2 regions of the Methylobacterium fujisawaense genome follow, and region 2 is predicted to be linked to the other one. Evidence: riboswitches for the same ligand, from Rfam matches in the RefSeq annotation. Region 2 holds a riboswitch; the other holds the start of a gene.
What was found. A riboswitch is a leader RNA that binds a small molecule or an ion and turns the genes downstream of it on or off. The one in region 2 is predicted to bind cobalamin.

Region 1 (7,753 bases), 3.1 Mb from region 2:
GAGATCGGCGGCACCGTGGGCGACATCGAAGGGCTGCCGTTCTTCGAGGCGATCCGCCAGCTCGGCCAGGAACTGCCCCGCGGCACCTGCTGCTACGTCCACCTGACGCTCTTGCCCTACATCCCGTCCGCGGGCGAACTGAAGACCAAGCCGACGCAGCATTCCGTGAAGGAGCTGCGCTCCATCGGCATCCAGCCCGACATCCTGCTCTGCCGCTGCGACCGGGACATCCCGGTCGATGAGCGCCGCAAGCTCGCGCTGTTCTGCAACGTCCGCGAGACCGCGGTGATCGAGGCGCGGGACGTGGCGTCGATCTACGAGGTGCCGCTCTCCTACCGGACAGCCGGCCTCGATCGCGAGGTGCTCGGCCATTTCGGCCTGGAGCACGGCGAGGAGCCGGATCTTGGCCGCTGGCGGACGATCTCCGAGCGCGTGCGCAACCCCGAGGGCGAGGTCTCCATCGCCATCGTTGGCAAGTACACGGGGCTCAAAGACGCCTACAAGTCGCTGACTGAGGCGCTGACCCACGGTGGCATCAGCCATCGGGTCAAGGTCAACCTCGAATGGATCGAGGCCGAGGTGTTCGAGCGCGAGGATCCCGCGCCGTTCCTGGAGGGCCTGAACGGAATCCTGGTGCCGGGCGGGTTCGGCCAGCGCGGCGCCGAGGGCAAGATCCGCGCGGCCCGCTACGCCCGCGAGAAGCGCATCCCCTATCTCGGGATCTGCTTCGGGATGCAGATGGCCGTCATCGAGGCCGCCCGCTCGCTCGCGGGAATGCCGGACGCCAATTCCACGGAGTTCGGCGAGACGTCCGAGCCGGTGGTCGGCCTGCTCACCGAGTGGCTGCGCGGCAACGAGCTGGAGCGGCGGGCTGCGGCCGGCGATCTCGGCGGCACGATGCGGCTCGGCGCCTATGAGGCGAAGCTCGATCCCACATCCAAGATCGCCCAGATCTACGGGTCCGAGCAGATCTCGGAGCGCCACCGCCACCGCTACGAGGTCAACATGGCCTATCGCGAGCGGCTGGAGGCCAAGGGCCTGCGCTTCTCCGGCGTCTCCCCCGACGGCCTCCTCCCCGAGACCGTGGAGCATGTCGGGCACCCGTGGTTCATCGGCGTGCAGTTCCACCCGGAGCTGAAGTCGCGCCCCTTCGAGCCGCACCCGCTGTTCAAGGGCTTCGTCGGCGCCGCGATCGAACAGAGCCGGCTGGTCTGAGCCGCGGCGGCGCGCCGCTGCTCGCGCGGCGGGCCGGAGCCCTATATCCTCGGCATCGTGACCGAGATCCTCTTCTACCATATGCAGCGGCAGCCCCTGGAACGGGTGCTGCCGAGCCTCGTCGAGCGCTCGCTGGACCGCGGCTGGCAGGCCGCGATCCAGGCCGCCAGCGAGGAGCGCCTGCAGGCGCTGGACGACCACCTCTGGACCTATTCCGACGAGAGTTTCCTGCCGCACGGGACCGATCGCGAGCCCGACGCGGCGAGCCAGCCGGTGGTGCTGACACTTCGGGACGTGAACCCGAACGCGGCTTCGATCCGCTTCCTCGTCGAGGGCGCCGACCTGCCGCCCGATGCCGGCGCGTATGAGCGGATCTGTATCCTGTTCGACGGGACCGATCAGGACGCCCTTCTTAGGGCGCGCGAGCAGTGGAAGCAGGCCAAGGAGGCGGGCCACACGGTCGCCTACTGGCAGCAGGACGATTCCGGACGCTGGAACAAGAAGGCGTGATGGTGGCCCTCAACAGACGTCTCGCGCGCGCCGCGCTCGCCTTCGGCATGCTCATCGCCGTGCCCTCCGCCGGCTGGGCAGAGGAGGCGCCGCACGGACATCCGCCCGCGGAGAGCAAGCCGGCACCGCGCGGGCCGGACGGACGACGCCTGCCGCCGGATTCCGTCACGAAGCAGAGCGTCACGCTGCCTGATGGCAGGGTCCTCGACTTCACCGCCACGGCCGGCAGCCTGCCGCTCGTCGACGAGGCTGGCAAGCTGCAGGCCGAGATCGCCTTCGTGGCCTACACGGTGGCGTCCAAGGACGGCCAGGAGCGCCCGGTGACCTTCGCGGTCAATGGCGGCCCGGGCGCCGCGTCGGCCTACCTCAACATCGGGGCGATCGGCCCCTGGCGGCTGCCCGTCGGCGGCGACAGCATCAGCCCGTCGCAGCCGGTCACGCTCACGCCCAACGACGGGACGTGGCTCGGCTTCACCGATCTCGTCTTCATCGACCCCGTCGGCACCGGCTACAGCCGGGCCGCAGACGGCAACGGCAAGGCCTACTGGTCGATCGAGTCCGACGCCGCGACCCTCTCGGCAGCCATCGCCCGCTACCTGCGCAACAACGATCGTCTAGCGAGCCCGAAGTTCTTCGTCGGCGAGAGCTATGGCGGGTTCCGCGGCCCGCTGATCACGGAGAAGCTCCAGGAAGAGATCGGCGTCGGCCTGTCGGGGATGGTGCTGCTCTCGCCGGTGCTCGACTTCGGGTGGCTGGAGACCCCGCGGGCCAATCCCTGGAGCTACGTCCTGAAGTTGCCGTCGCTGGCGGCCGGCGCGCTGGAGCGGGCCGGGACGGTACCCACGCCGGCCTTGCTGGGGGATGCCGAGGCTTACGCATCCGGTGCCTATCTGGCGGATCTCCTGAAGGGGCCGAGCGATTCCGCGGCGGTTGCGCGGATGACCGAGAAGGTAGCCCCGCTCGTCGGGCTCGATCCCGCCCTGGTCCGCGCACAGGCGGCGCGCCTCTCGACCCGGAGTGTCCAGCGGGAGATCGATCGTGCCGAAGGTCGCGTGACGAGCGCCTACGACACCGGCATCACCGGCTGGGACCCGAATCCGGCCGCCGCGCAATCGAGCTTCGAGGATCCGCAGCTCACCGCGCTCCAGGCGCCGCTGACCAGCGCGATGCTCGATCTCTACGCGCGCACGCTAAAATGGCCTGTGGCCAACATGCGCTACGAGCTCCTGAACAATGCGGTCAATCGGGGCTGGAGTTGGGGCTCGGGACGACAGGCACCGGAGGTGCTCTCGAACCTTCAGGGGACCCTGGCCCTCGACGGGCACCTGCGTGTCCTCGTGGCGCACGGATTCACCGATCTCGTAACCCCGTATTTCGCCTCGAAGCTCCTGCTGGCGCAGGTCCCGGCCTACAGTGCCGGTCGCCTGAGCCTCGCAGTCTATCCTGGCGGCCACATGTTCTACACGCGGCCGGATTCCCGCGCCGCCTTCAAGGCGGATGTCGAACGGATGTACACGGACGCCCTGAAGGTCCGCGATGGCGGCTCGGCGCGTTCGGCCGGCGCACCCGCGGAACGTCTCAGAACCGCACCGTGACGTGTTCGTCCGGGATGCAGGCGGCAAGGTCGTCGCCGGTCGGATCGTGACCGGCGCGACCGATCAGACATCGTCGAAGGCGAGAGCTTCGGCCGGGTACTCCACCATGCTCCGGCGCTGAGCGTCGGTATTCTGCCACTCGCCGACCTTCATGTACCGGCCTTCGCGATCACGAACCTCGACCACTTTCCCGATCGTGGGAATCGACTGAAAGCCCTGCGGCCAATTGGACGCGAAGTAGAACACCTGCTCGACGCGCTCCGAAAGGTGGCAGATCGCCGGCCCGAAGGTTCCGAGCCCGAAGACGAGGTAGCGGCCGTTCACCAATGCGGCAACGTCGGAGATCAGCGATTCGCTCTGGATCTCCACGGGCAGGCCGCGCTGCGCCGCATAGGCCTCCACTTCTGCAATGACCGGGTTGAGACGGTTCTCGAAGACGAGCTTGACGGAACGGATGCGGCCCTCGGCCTGCAGCCGGTCGATGACCATCCGGTAGAAGGCGAAGGGCGGCTGCGGATAGTGCGGGTCGACCCAGGTGCTGAAGATGTCGCCCGACCGGATATGGATCAGGAGCTGATCGTCGGGCTTGGCCGCAAATGTCCGCGGCAGGCCGTTGAACAGGGGCCGGATTACATCCTGAACGATCGCGCGCGAGTCGATCGGGCCCTGCAGCGCCGTCACCCGCTCGAACTGCGTCGGATCGAAATACAGCCCTGACAGGAAGTAGCCGTCCGGCGGAAGCGACTCGTCCGGCGGAATGAACGTGATGCCGTCGCAGGTCAGCCTCTCGGTCAGAAAGATCACCTTGCTGCGGTCGACCTTCGGGACCTTGATGTATTTCAGGTTGAGCGCCTTCGCGATCGAGACCGCGATGATGTACTGCACGAGGCAATTGCCGAAGGCGCCGTTCTCGAACAGTGACAGGCCGACGAGGTTGCGGCTAGCCCGGCCAGGCGCGGCTTCGAGATTGTAGGTGACGTAGACGTTAGCGCCGGGCTTCTCGTTCAAGAGCGTGATGTCGAGCCCGAGCAGCGCCCGCAGGGCGATGAGGTCGATGGCGGCTTCATCGGCGCGGATGTCGACGCCTGCGACGAGCGCCGGATCCGGCACCGCGATCCGCACGAGACGCGCCCAGGCCCGCTCGTCGGCTCCGATGGCGGCCACGAGGGCGCCCGGCTTGGCGGTCCAGCCGACGATGTCGGGCGCGGACCACGTGACGCCGTCCTGCGAGACCTCGACGGCCACATCGCCGACCTCGGGCGCTACAGTATCCTGTACGGGTCGCAGCGCGACCGCGCGGATCGGAAAGCGACCGCCCAGATCGATCTCGAGCCAGGCGGTGTTTTCATCCTGTACGATCCGGGGGGCGCGGCCGGTCGCGAGATCGACGAGGACCGGGCTCGGATCGTCTGCGAGGGCCATCGGGTCTCCGAGAGCTGAGCGGAGGCGCCCATGCCGGGCCGGCCGGGCATCCGGTGCGGCGGTGCCCGCATCAGGGCGCGGACGTCAAGCCCGGCCACCCGCGAAGGGACGCACGGGAATCCGAACGGATCTGGCGCCGCTCCGTTGTGTCGTCGCCGGCATGCGTCTACAACGTGCCGGTGACGGTGCCCTGGCAACGGGGTGAAAAGGGAATGCGGTGAGGGGTTTCGCCCCGATTCCGCGGCTGCCCCCGCAACTGTGAGCGGCGAGCGCCTGCCAAGCGCCACCGGAGCGATCCGGGAAGGCGGTGGGCGCGCCGAGCCGCGAGCCAGGAGACCTGCCGTCGCAACAGGATCCCGCAATGCCGCCGGTGGGGCGGCTGGAGACACTCGACGATGACCGCTCAGACCCTCGCCCCCGTCGCCGCCGGTACCCGCTCGTCGGAGCGTCCGGTCGCCGTCGCGCTCGCGGCCATGCTGGGCCTCGGCCTGCTGTTCATGGCGGGTTTCTCGCCGGCGATCGCGTTCCACAACGCGGCGCACGACTTCCGCCATACCCAGAACTTCCCCTGTCACTGACGCCCTCGGCGCAGGGATGATCATTCGGCTTCTGTCGGCGGCCCTGGCCGCCGGCTTCTTCGCGGCTGCCGTTGTAACGGGCCTCGAACTCACGCTGACCTCGCCGCTGATCGTCGCGGCCGAGCGCTACGAGCAGCAGGAACCCTCGCATCAGGCCGCGAAGGCCCTTCCGATCGTGCTGGCCCATGCCGGGCATGACCATGCCGCACCCGACGCGGCACCGGAATGGCAGCCCGGCCCCGGCCTGCCGCGGATGGCCTTCACCGGTCTTGCGACCCTCGTCGGCGGCGTCGGCTACGCCCTGCTGCTCGGCGCGGTGATGATCGCCTGCGGCCGCGAGCCGACGCCGCAGGTCGGTCTCGCCTTCGCGGTGGCGGGCTTCGCCAGCGTCGCCCTTGCGCCGGGCCTCGGCCTGCCGCCGGAACTGCCCGGCAGCGCCGCTGCACCGCTGGCCGCGCGGCAGGCCTGGTGGGTGATGACCGCGGCGGCGACCGGAATGGGACTCTACCTGATCACGATCCGCCGTGCTCTGATCACGATCCTGGGTGGCCTCGTCCTGATCGTAACCCCCCACGTCGTCGGCGCCCCGCAGGCACCGGAGGGCGCGTCGGAGCTTCCGGCCGCACTGGCCGCACAGTTCGCCGCCCGGTCGCTGGCGATCAGCTTCGTCTTCTGGATCCTGATCGGGTTGGGGCTCGGCTGGGCGTGGCAGGCGTTTTCCCGCGACACGCAACGGGGAACGGCCCGTGCCTGAGACCGTCCTGTACGTCTGCACGACCTGCCGCCGTCCGGACGACGATCCGGATGGACCGCGCGCCGGAGCACGCCTTTTGGAGGCGCTTCAGGCCCGGAGCGCCGGCACGCCGAACCTGCGGGTCGAGGCGGTGGAATGCCTGTCGGTCTGCAAGCGGCCCTGCACCGTGGCGGTCGCCTCGGCCGACCGCTGGACCTACGTCTACGGCGACATGGATCCGGCCGCCTCGGCGGAGACCATCCTCGCCGGGCTCGCGGCCTATGCGGCGACCTCGGACGGCATCGTGCCCTGGCGCGAGCGTCCGGAGGCCTTCCGCAAGGGCGTGATCGCCCGCATCCCCCCGTTCCCTGAACCCCGCCCGCTCCCCGCCGGCACCCTGGAGGCCGCGGAATGACCATCGTAAACAAAATCCCCTGCACCATCGTCACGGGCTTCCTCGGAGCCGGCAAGACGACGCTGGTCCGCCACGTGGTCGAGAACGCCAGGGGGCGCCGCCTCGCCATCCTGGTCAACGAGTTCGGCGACGTCGGCTTCGACAAGTCCTTCCTCGCCGCCTGCGGGGTCGAAGGCTGCACCGAAGAAGCTATCGTCGAGCTGCCGAATGGCTGCATCTGCTGCACGGTCGCGGACGATTTCGTTCCGGCGCTGGAGACTCTCCTCGGCCGCGCCGAGCCGCCGGAGCACATCCTGATCGAGACCTCGGGCCTCGCGCTGCCGAAGCCGTTGGTTCAGGCGTTCCAGTGGCCGGCGATCCGCTCGAGGGTCACCGTCGACGGGGTCGTCGCAGTGGTCGACGGCCCGGCCGTCGCCGCCGGCGTCTTCGCGGACGATCCGGAGGCACTGGCCGCCCAACGGGCCGCGGACCAATCGGTCGATCACGACAATCCGCTGGAAGAGGTCTTCGAGGACCAACTCCTCTGCGCCGACCTCGTGGTCCTCAACAAGGCCGACCTCATCGATGCCCCGACCCGCGCTCGGGTGCGTGCCGAGGTGGAAGGCCACCTGCCCCGGGCCGTGAAGGTGGTTGAGACCGAGAATGGCGTCATCGACCCGCGGGTGCTGCTCGGCCTCGCGGCGGCCGCCGAGGACGATCTCGATTCCCGCCCGTCGCATCACGGCGAGGGCGAGGATCACGACCACGACGACTTCGAGACCGTGGCGCTGCCAGTCCGCCCCGCGATCACGGCGGGCGATCTGGCGGCCCGGGTCGAGAAGGCAGCCGAGATCCCGGGCGTCCTGCGGATCAAGGGTTTCGCCGAGGTCGAGGGCAAGGCGATGCGCCTTGTGGTGCAGGGGGTCGGCCGGCGCGTGGCCCACCATTTCGACCGGCCGTGGAAGTCCGGGGAGGCCCGGGACGGCAACCTCGTGGTGATCGGCCTCAAGGGGTTCGACCAGCGCGCCGTCGCTGCGGCCCTCGCGGGATGACGGCCGCCGCGCGCGCCTGCGCGGCTGACGGCGGCGCGCCGGTGCGCGCGGCCGCGGTTTAGGGGCCGTCGATGCATCTCGTGCGCATCGATACCGTCTCGCTCGACGAGGGTGAGGCGGCGGTGGATCTCGGGCAGGAGCCCGGCGATCTGGTTGTGCTGTCGTTCACCGACAGCGACCTCGCGGCGGTCGGCCAGGCCCACGCCGCAGAGCCCGGTCTGCCGAGTCTCCGGCTCGCGAAGCTCGCCAAACTG
Region 2 (7,753 bases):
ACGAACATCATGGTGAGCACGACCTCGGTCAGGAGGCAGGCGGTCAGCGCGTATTGACCCGGGGAATGCGCGCCATAGCCGTTGGCGGCGAAGCCCTTCTCGACGGAGAAGTCCGGCGCGCCGCTGGCGATGGCGTAGAGCACAGCCGCGGCGACGAGGCCGCCGACGACCTGGGCGATGACGTAGGCGGGGATGTCGTGGGCCGGAAACCGGCCTCCGGCCGCGAGTCCGCAGGTCACCGCCGGATTGAGGTGGCAGCCCGAGATGTGCCCGATGGCATAGGCCATGGTGACGACAGTCAGGCCGAAGGCGAGCGCGACGCCGAGGAGGCCGATTCCGACCTGCGGAAACGCGGCCGCGATGACGGCGCTCCCGCAGCCCGCGAAGGTGAGCCAGAACGTGCCAATGGCCTCGGCCGCGCACTTGCGGATATCCATGGAACCTCCTGCGGTCAGGCGAGGCGACATTTCCGTGGCCCGCCCGACCGAGCGGATCGGATTATCCAGGGCCGGACCGCATCCTGCCGCGAAGGGAGGGGCCCCGATTTGAGCTAGATCAATTTCGCATCGCGGGTCTGGTCGCCGGCACCGGTCTCTTCGACGCGGCGCCTCGGTCGATCCGCCAGTTTCTCCCGTGCTGCGCAGGGCATGCCGAGCCGTCGATCGACGCCCGGGCCGTCGAGAACGGGGACCCGCGCCTTTGATTTGAATCAACGCCGTTCCGATCGAACGGGCGATTCAATCGGAGGTGATCGGACGGAATGGGGACAGCCTCCTCATCCACGGGTCCGACGGGAGGTGTCGTATGGGCGGAACGGTCACCTTTGGAACGCTGCAGACCGGAGCGGGGCGTGCCCGCGGATGGCTCCTCGCGGTCGGCAGCCTGCTGCTGATCCTCGGAATCGTGGGCCTCTTCATGGTGGTCAGCCTCACGATCGTCAGCACGCTCTGGTACGGCGTCCTCCTGATCGCGGCCGGGATCGCCGAGATCGCCGAGGCGCTCGCCAAGCCGTCGGAGGTCGAAGCGTGGCGATCCCGCGTCGTTCGGTTCTTCGCGGGCCTGCTCTACCTCGTCGGCGGTCTTTGGGCCGTCTTCCGTCCCCTCGAAGCGTCGCTCGCCCTCACGCTCGTCCTCGGGCTCACCCTGATCGCCTCCGGCGTGGCGCGCGCGCTCTGGGCCATCGTCCACACGACGCAGCTGTCGCGCGCCACGGTGATCCTGTTCGCCCTGCTCTCGATGCTCCTGGGCGCCGCCATCATCGCGCAATGGCCCTATTCGGGCCTGTGGGCGATCGGCCTCTTCGTGTCCTGCGACCTGATCGCCGCGGGACTGTCATGGGCGTGGATCGGCCTCTTCGGCCCGCCGCCGGTCGCGCCGGCGCTCGCGTCGCCCGGAAGCGGGTCGGCGACCCGTTGAGCCGCTGGGGTGAGCGCCGATCTCCGTCGGCGAGGACGGGATCGGGTGGCAGAGCCAGGGACATCAGACCACGAGCCGGAGGATGGCAATGGAACCGATGCATCGTCGTGCCGTGCTGGGCAGTTTCTCGTCCGCCGCCCTGGCGGCTGCGGGCCTGCTCATGGTGCCGGGTGCCGTCTACGCCGCGCCCCTGAGAATCGAGCCCCTCGACGATCCGAGCGGCGGCCCTGTCGAGAAAGCACAGGCCGTCGTCGTCGTCCCGCGGCGGCGCCGCCGCAGGGTCTGCTGGTGGCGACGCGGACGCCGGGTCTGCGCTTGGCGCTGACCGGTGCGCCGATGACCGGATCCGGCCGCCGCCGCCCGGCGACCCGGTCGTCCCACGGCAAGCCACCGCGTCCGGGATGGAGCAGACCGATGTCGACGCGCCGCGCCTTCATCAAGACTCTTCCCGCTGTCGGAGCCGCCTTCTCCGCAGCCGGATGCCTCCTGGCGGAAGCGCGTGCCGCGGGCGACGGGGAATCCCCGGCTGCATCCGCCGGTTCGGAGCACTTCCACCCGAAAGGCAAACCGCCGTCGTCGTTCACCCGCGCCGTGCTCCGGCAGGCCCGGACGCGCCTGCCGTTCGCGGACGACACGGATTTCGAGGAGCAGCGACGCGGGCTGATCGCCCCCATGGCCGACGGGATCATCCGGGCCGACGATGGTCACGTGGCCTGGGACATGCAGCAGTTCCAGTTCCTGGAGCGGCAGGACGAATTTGACAGTATCCATCCGTCTCTGCTACGCATCTCGCGTCTCAACAACAATTACGGGCTCTACGAGGTCGTCCCCGGCATCTATCAGGTCCGGGGGTTCGATCTCTCGGACCTCACCATCGTGCGGGGGCGGACGGGTTGGATCGTGTTCGACCCCCTCGTCAGCCAGGAGACCGCACGCGCCGCCTGGGCGCTGTTCCAGACGCATGTGGGCGAGGGGCGGCCGATCTCGGCCGTGATCTACTCGCATACGCATGGCGATCATTGGGGCGGCGTGCGCGGGATCCTCAAGGAGGAGGACGTGCGGTCCGGCGCCGTGCCGGTGATCGCGCCGGCCGATTTCCTTGTCCATACGGTGGCGGAGAACGTCTACGCCGGCAACGCCATGAACCGGCGGCTGTTCTACCAGTACGGGCTGCTCCTGCCGGCGGCGCCGCACGGCTATGTCGGGCAGGGCCTGGGACAGCGCGTCTCGGCCGGTACCACGGGTCTGATCGCCCCGACGCGCTACGTGGAGAAGCCGATCGAGACCTTCGAGGTCGACGGCATCCCGATGGTCTTCCAGAATACCCCGAATACGGAAGCGCCGCGGGAGATGAACACCTACATCCCGGACCGGAAGGCGCTCTGGATGGCGGAGAACGTCATCGCATCAATGCACAACATCTACACCCTGCGGGGCGCGCCGGTGCGCGATCCGCTCAACTGGTCGAAATACATCAACGCGGCGCTGTACCGGTTCGGCCGGGAGGCCGAGGTGATGTTCGCCTCCCACCACTGGCCCCGCTGGGGCAATGCGCGGATCCAGGCGGTTCTGCGGGCGCAGCGCGACCTCTACGCCCACATGAACAATCAGGTGCTCCACCTCGCCAACCAGGGCGTGACGATCAACGAAATCCACAAGGTCTACGCGCTGCCGCAGAGCCTGCAGCAGACGTGGCATTGTCGCGGCTATCACGGGTCGCCGGAGCACAACAGCCGGGGCGTGATCCAGCGCTATCTCGGATTCTGGGATTGCAATCCGGCGACGCTGATCCCGCTCGCCCCGTCCGAGAGTGCCCCCCTCTACGTCGACATGATGGGCGGTGCGGAGGCGATCCTCGCCCGGGGAAAGCGGCTTCACGACGCGGGCGAGTATCTGCTGGCCCAGGAGATCGTGAACAAGCTCGTCCAGGCCGAGCCGCAGAACCAGGTCGCCAAGGACCTCCTCGCCGACATCTTCGAGCAGATCGGCTACCAGCAGGAGAATCCCGGCCTGCGCAACTGCTTCCTGGCCGGCGCCTACGAGCTGCGCTCCGGCATCCCGGAAGGCGCGACGGCCAGTTCGAGCAGCCCCGACGTGGTGCGGGCGATGCCGACCGAGCTCTTCCTGAACTTTCTTGGCATCCGCATGGACAGTCGCAAGGCGGAGGGGTTGCGCTTCACCATCAACCTGATCACGCCGGACAACGGCGAGCGGTTCATCGTCGAATTGGAAAACGCAACGCTGACCAACATCGCGGGGTTCCAGGCCGAGAAGCCCGATCTCACCCTGACCATCAACCGGTCGGATCTCGAGCAGACGATGATTGGCGCCAAGACCCTGGAGGCGCAGATTGCCGACGGGACCGCGCAGGTCGAGGGCGACGCCGGCATCCTGAGCCGGCTGGCCGCCACGATGGTGACGTTCGACCCGCGGTTCGAGATCCTGCCCGGCACCAAGGTGCGCGGCGCCGCCAATCGCATGCAGTCAGACCCGTATCGGGCCGATTCCGGCGAGGCGGTCGCCGAGTAGCCGGCGACCGCCACTCTTGCTCCGCAGCCGGTCGCGGTCCGGGATGGCCGCAGGGCGACGGAAGAGGTGCTCACGGGATGAGGGTATCGGTCCCATGTCGGATGAGGCCATCACACCGGGAAAGCGTGGGCGGGATCCGGTCCTGATCGATCTGGCCCTGCAGGGCGGCGGCGCGCACGGCGCCTTCACATGGGGGGTCCTCGATCGCCTGCTCGAGGAGCCCTGGCTGAGCATCGACGGCATTTCCGGGACGTCGGCCGGTGCCATGAACGCGGCCGTCCTCATCGACGGCTACGAGCGGGACGGCGCCTCCGGTGCGCGCGCGGCACTCCAGGCCTTCTGGAACGCCGTCTCGCGCGCGGCCCGGTTCAGCCCGCTGCAGCGCAGCCCGCTCGACGTGATACTGGGCCGCTGGACGCTCGATTCCGCGCCGCTGTATCTGGCCGCGGACCTGATGGCGCGGCTCTTCTCCCCGTATGACCTCAATCCGCACGACTTCAATCCGCTCAGACAGATCCTGGACTCGCGGCTGGATTTCGAGCGCATCGCACGGAGCCGGATCAAGCTCTTCGTCACCGCGACGGATGTTCATACGGGCCGGGGCCGGGTGTTCCGCAACGCCGAGGTCACGGCCGACGTGCTTCTCGCCTCGGCATGCCTGCCGACCCTGTTCCAGGCGGTGCGGATCGACGGTGCCTCCTACTGGGATGGAGGCTATTCCGGAAACCCGACGATCACCCCCCTGGTCCGCGAATGCGAGTCGCGCGATACGATCATCGTGCAGGTCAATCCGGTCGAGCGCAGACAAGCGCCGACCTCGGCCCGGGAGATCCTCAACCGGCTCAACGAGATCTCCTTCAACGCGGTCCTGCTCAAGGAACTGCGGATGATGGCCTTGCTGCGGCAGGTCGCGCCCACGGACAATTCCGAGTGCGCCCGATGGGCGGCCATGCGCATGCACCGCATCGCCAGCGACGTTGTCGCCGAGCTGGGCTCGTCCTCGAAGCTCAATGCGGAATGGGCATTCCTGACGATGCTTCGGGACGAGGGACGCCGGAGCGCCGCGACGTTCCTGACCGATCATGGGCCGGATCTGGGTCGGCGTCCGTCCTTCCACCTCGACCGACTGCTTGAAGGCGTTTGACGCAGTCGGAACGCCGCATCGCGTGGCAGAGCTTGCTGGACTTGATCAAGATCAAGGCGTAAATTTTGGGTTTTGACTTCTATTTATTCGTTAATAGATGCAGCACATACTACATTTATCAGTCTACCGTGTGGCATTTCGACAATATTTCCTCAGGTTGGGCGCGCCTCTGCCCAAGCCTCTTCAAACCGGTTCACGCGCATGATCGGCGCGGCACTTCGCAGTCGGACCGGCTCGATCCGGGGGAGCACCTTCACACCGAAGACCGCTCGTCGCATCCGGCCGGCCCCGGAAACGGCCCGGCGCCCACAGACAGAGGAGTGAACGCTTATGCACACGATCCGGGCTCTTCGCGCGGCGCTGGCCGCCTTACCCCTGTTGACCTTCGCCACGTTCGCGGACGCGACGGCCGCTGGCCCCGCACCGGGCAATGCGCTGGCCGGACCGACGGTGTCGGAAGCCAGGGTCACCATCGGCCGTCACAAGGCACTTCCGAAGAAGAAGCGTATCCATCGCGAGCGGAAGATGTAGCGGCGATCGAGAGAGCGCAGATTCTCGCTGTGACTTGACCGGCTGGCTTTGAACCGAACCGATCGAGAGCATGTGCCCGGTGCAAAGCCAGCCGGTCAGGGTATCGGGTTCGCGCCGAACGAGAAGTTTTGGCACGGGGCCACCGCGACTACGGCGATGACGCATGCCGCGATCCAAGGCTGGACGGCAAGGCCGGCCCTGAAATGGAGCGGGTCACCGAAGGACCGTATGCCGGGTCATGAGCTCGGGCCGCGCGTTCGGCAATCAGCAACACGATGCCAAGAGCGGACCATCGGATCTCCAATCAGCTGAGACGCTCGGCGCCCAGCGGCGCATGAAACAGGGCGTCGATGACCGCTCGTCCGTTCGGTTCAGGATGGCGCATATCCAGCCGCCATCGGCCCGCCGATCTCGTTCGGACCCACGTCGTCCGAGCCCAAACCGGCCCATCACGGCAACTTGAGAGCCATGCGTTCCAACAAGGATCGGGCTGTGGCCATAGCGCCACACGTAACGTAACACTGTTACAAAGTTTGTCAGGCCCGTTGACCGGATGCGCGCCGGTGGCGAATATCGTCCGGCCAAGGTTCTTCGGGTCCCGGCCCGGAGCTAAGACGGGAATTCGGTGCGCTTTTCGGAGCGAATCCGAAGCTGCCCCCGCAACTGTGAGCGGCGAGCGCCTGCCACCGATGACCACTGGTGCTTGCACTGGGAAGGTCCGGCGGGCGCTTTGACCCGTGAGCCAGGAGACCTGCCTTCGGCACGATGACGTCCCTCGGGCGGGGTGCCCCGGCGGAGCGCGCGGTGTCGCCGTCTCGTGGGCGACGCTGCCCGTATCCCCGTGGCTTCCACCCGGCAACAGCGAGTGTGTGGTGGCGACCTCCGAACGTCCGTCTCACGGCGAGCCTGCGCGGTTTTCAGCGCCATCAGCGCGTCGTCCGCGGACTCCGCATCGCGGTCGGCGGTTGGCGCTCGCCGCTGTCCTCTCGGCCGGGCTCCCGATCGAGGACGTGCGGGCGCAGGAAAGCGTGACGTTGGAGGAACTCTCGGTCGAGCAGGTCGGGGAGGGTGCCGGCCGCACGACGGCCTCCGGGCGCGGCACCATCGGCCTGATCGGCCCGACGCCGGGATACGGAGCGGGCACGGCCGTCAGCGCCACGCGCACCGCCACTCCGCAGATCGACGTGCCGGTGGCCGTCTCCGTGGCGCCGCGGGAGACGATCACCGACCTCGCCGCCACCCGCGTGGACCGTGCGTTCAACTATCTGCCCGGCGTCGCCCAGCAGAACAATTTCGGGGGGCTTTCGATCTTCAGTTACGCCATCCGTGGTGTGACGACCTCGGAGATCTACAAGAACGGTTTCCCCCTCAATCGTGGGACCCCGCCTCCGCCCGACGCGCAGAATATCGAACGCATCGAGGTGCTCAAGGGACCGGGTGCGGCCCTGTTCGGACGCAGCGATCCCGGCGGGCTCGTCAACCTCATCACCAAGCAACCCACCGCCGAACGGTTCGTCGAGTTCGGCAATCAGGTCGATTCGTTCGGTCTGACCCGCGGTACCATCGATGCCGGCGGTGCCCTGAACGCGGACGGGACAGTCCTCTATCGCTTCAATCTCTCCGCACAGGGGGCCGGCAGCTTCCGCGACTTCGTGGACAGCGACCGGCTGCTCGTGGCTCCAGTGGTGAGTTGGCAGGTCACGCCGGACACACGCGTTACGGTCGAGACCGAGTTCGTGAAGAACCGCATCGTCTTCGACCGGGGCGTGATCGCGCTCAACCGCCAACTCGGCTTCCTGCCGCTTTCGCGGTTCCTCGGCGAGCCCGGTCAGAGCACCTACCAGAACAACAATTCGCTGCAGGTCCGCGTCGATCATCGCTTCGATGAGAACTGGCAGATGCGGCTCGCCGCTTACTTCAACACCGGCGATCTGGAAGGGGAATCGGCGGAGATCCGCGGCATCGCCGCCAACAACCGCACTGTCTTTCGCGACCGCAACGTGCGCGACTATCGCTGGGACGTGGCGGTCGGTCAGGCCGACCTGATCGGGCGGTTCGACACGGGCGGCATCGGCCACACGCTCCTCCTCGGCATGGACCGGGAGAGCACCGACAGCCGAACGGTTTATCTGC

Region 1: linked by a shared signal. The riboswitch ahead of ABC766_RS23945 (CbtB domain-containing protein) and the one ahead of ABC766_RS09400 (TonB-dependent siderophore receptor) in region 2 are both predicted to bind cobalamin.

What each region holds. Positions count from the first base shown of each region.
Region 1 covers NZ_CP155000.1:5,043,523-5,051,275, reverse strand. Annotated here, with positions in the region: gene ABC766_RS23965 (CTP synthase) at 1-1,215, shown strand, start outside; gene ABC766_RS23960 (DNA polymerase III subunit chi) at 1,273-1,725, shown strand; gene ABC766_RS23955 (S10 family peptidase) at 1,725-3,320, shown strand; gene ABC766_RS23950 (discoidin domain-containing protein) at 3,384-4,742, opposite strand; cobalamin riboswitch at 4,909-5,101, shown strand; gene ABC766_RS23945 (CbtB domain-containing protein) at 5,138-5,320, shown strand; gene ABC766_RS23940 (CbtA family protein) at 5,337-6,074, shown strand; gene ABC766_RS23935 (DUF1636 domain-containing protein) at 6,067-6,468, shown strand; gene cobW (cobalamin biosynthesis protein CobW) at 6,465-7,499, shown strand; gene cobN (cobaltochelatase subunit CobN) at 7,571-7,753, shown strand, end outside.
Region 2 covers NZ_CP155000.1:1,977,344-1,985,096, reverse strand. Annotated here, with positions in the region: gene aqpZ (aquaporin Z) at 1-437, opposite strand, end outside; gene ABC766_RS09425 (HdeD family acid-resistance protein) at 805-1,416, shown strand; gene ABC766_RS09420 (hypothetical protein) at 1,499-1,741, shown strand; gene ABC766_RS09415 (alkyl/aryl-sulfatase) at 1,831-3,945, shown strand; gene ABC766_RS09410 (patatin-like phospholipase family protein) at 4,040-5,089, shown strand; gene ABC766_RS09405 (hypothetical protein) at 5,420-5,620, shown strand; cobalamin riboswitch at 6,188-6,394, shown strand; gene ABC766_RS09400 (TonB-dependent siderophore receptor) at 6,586-7,753, shown strand, end outside.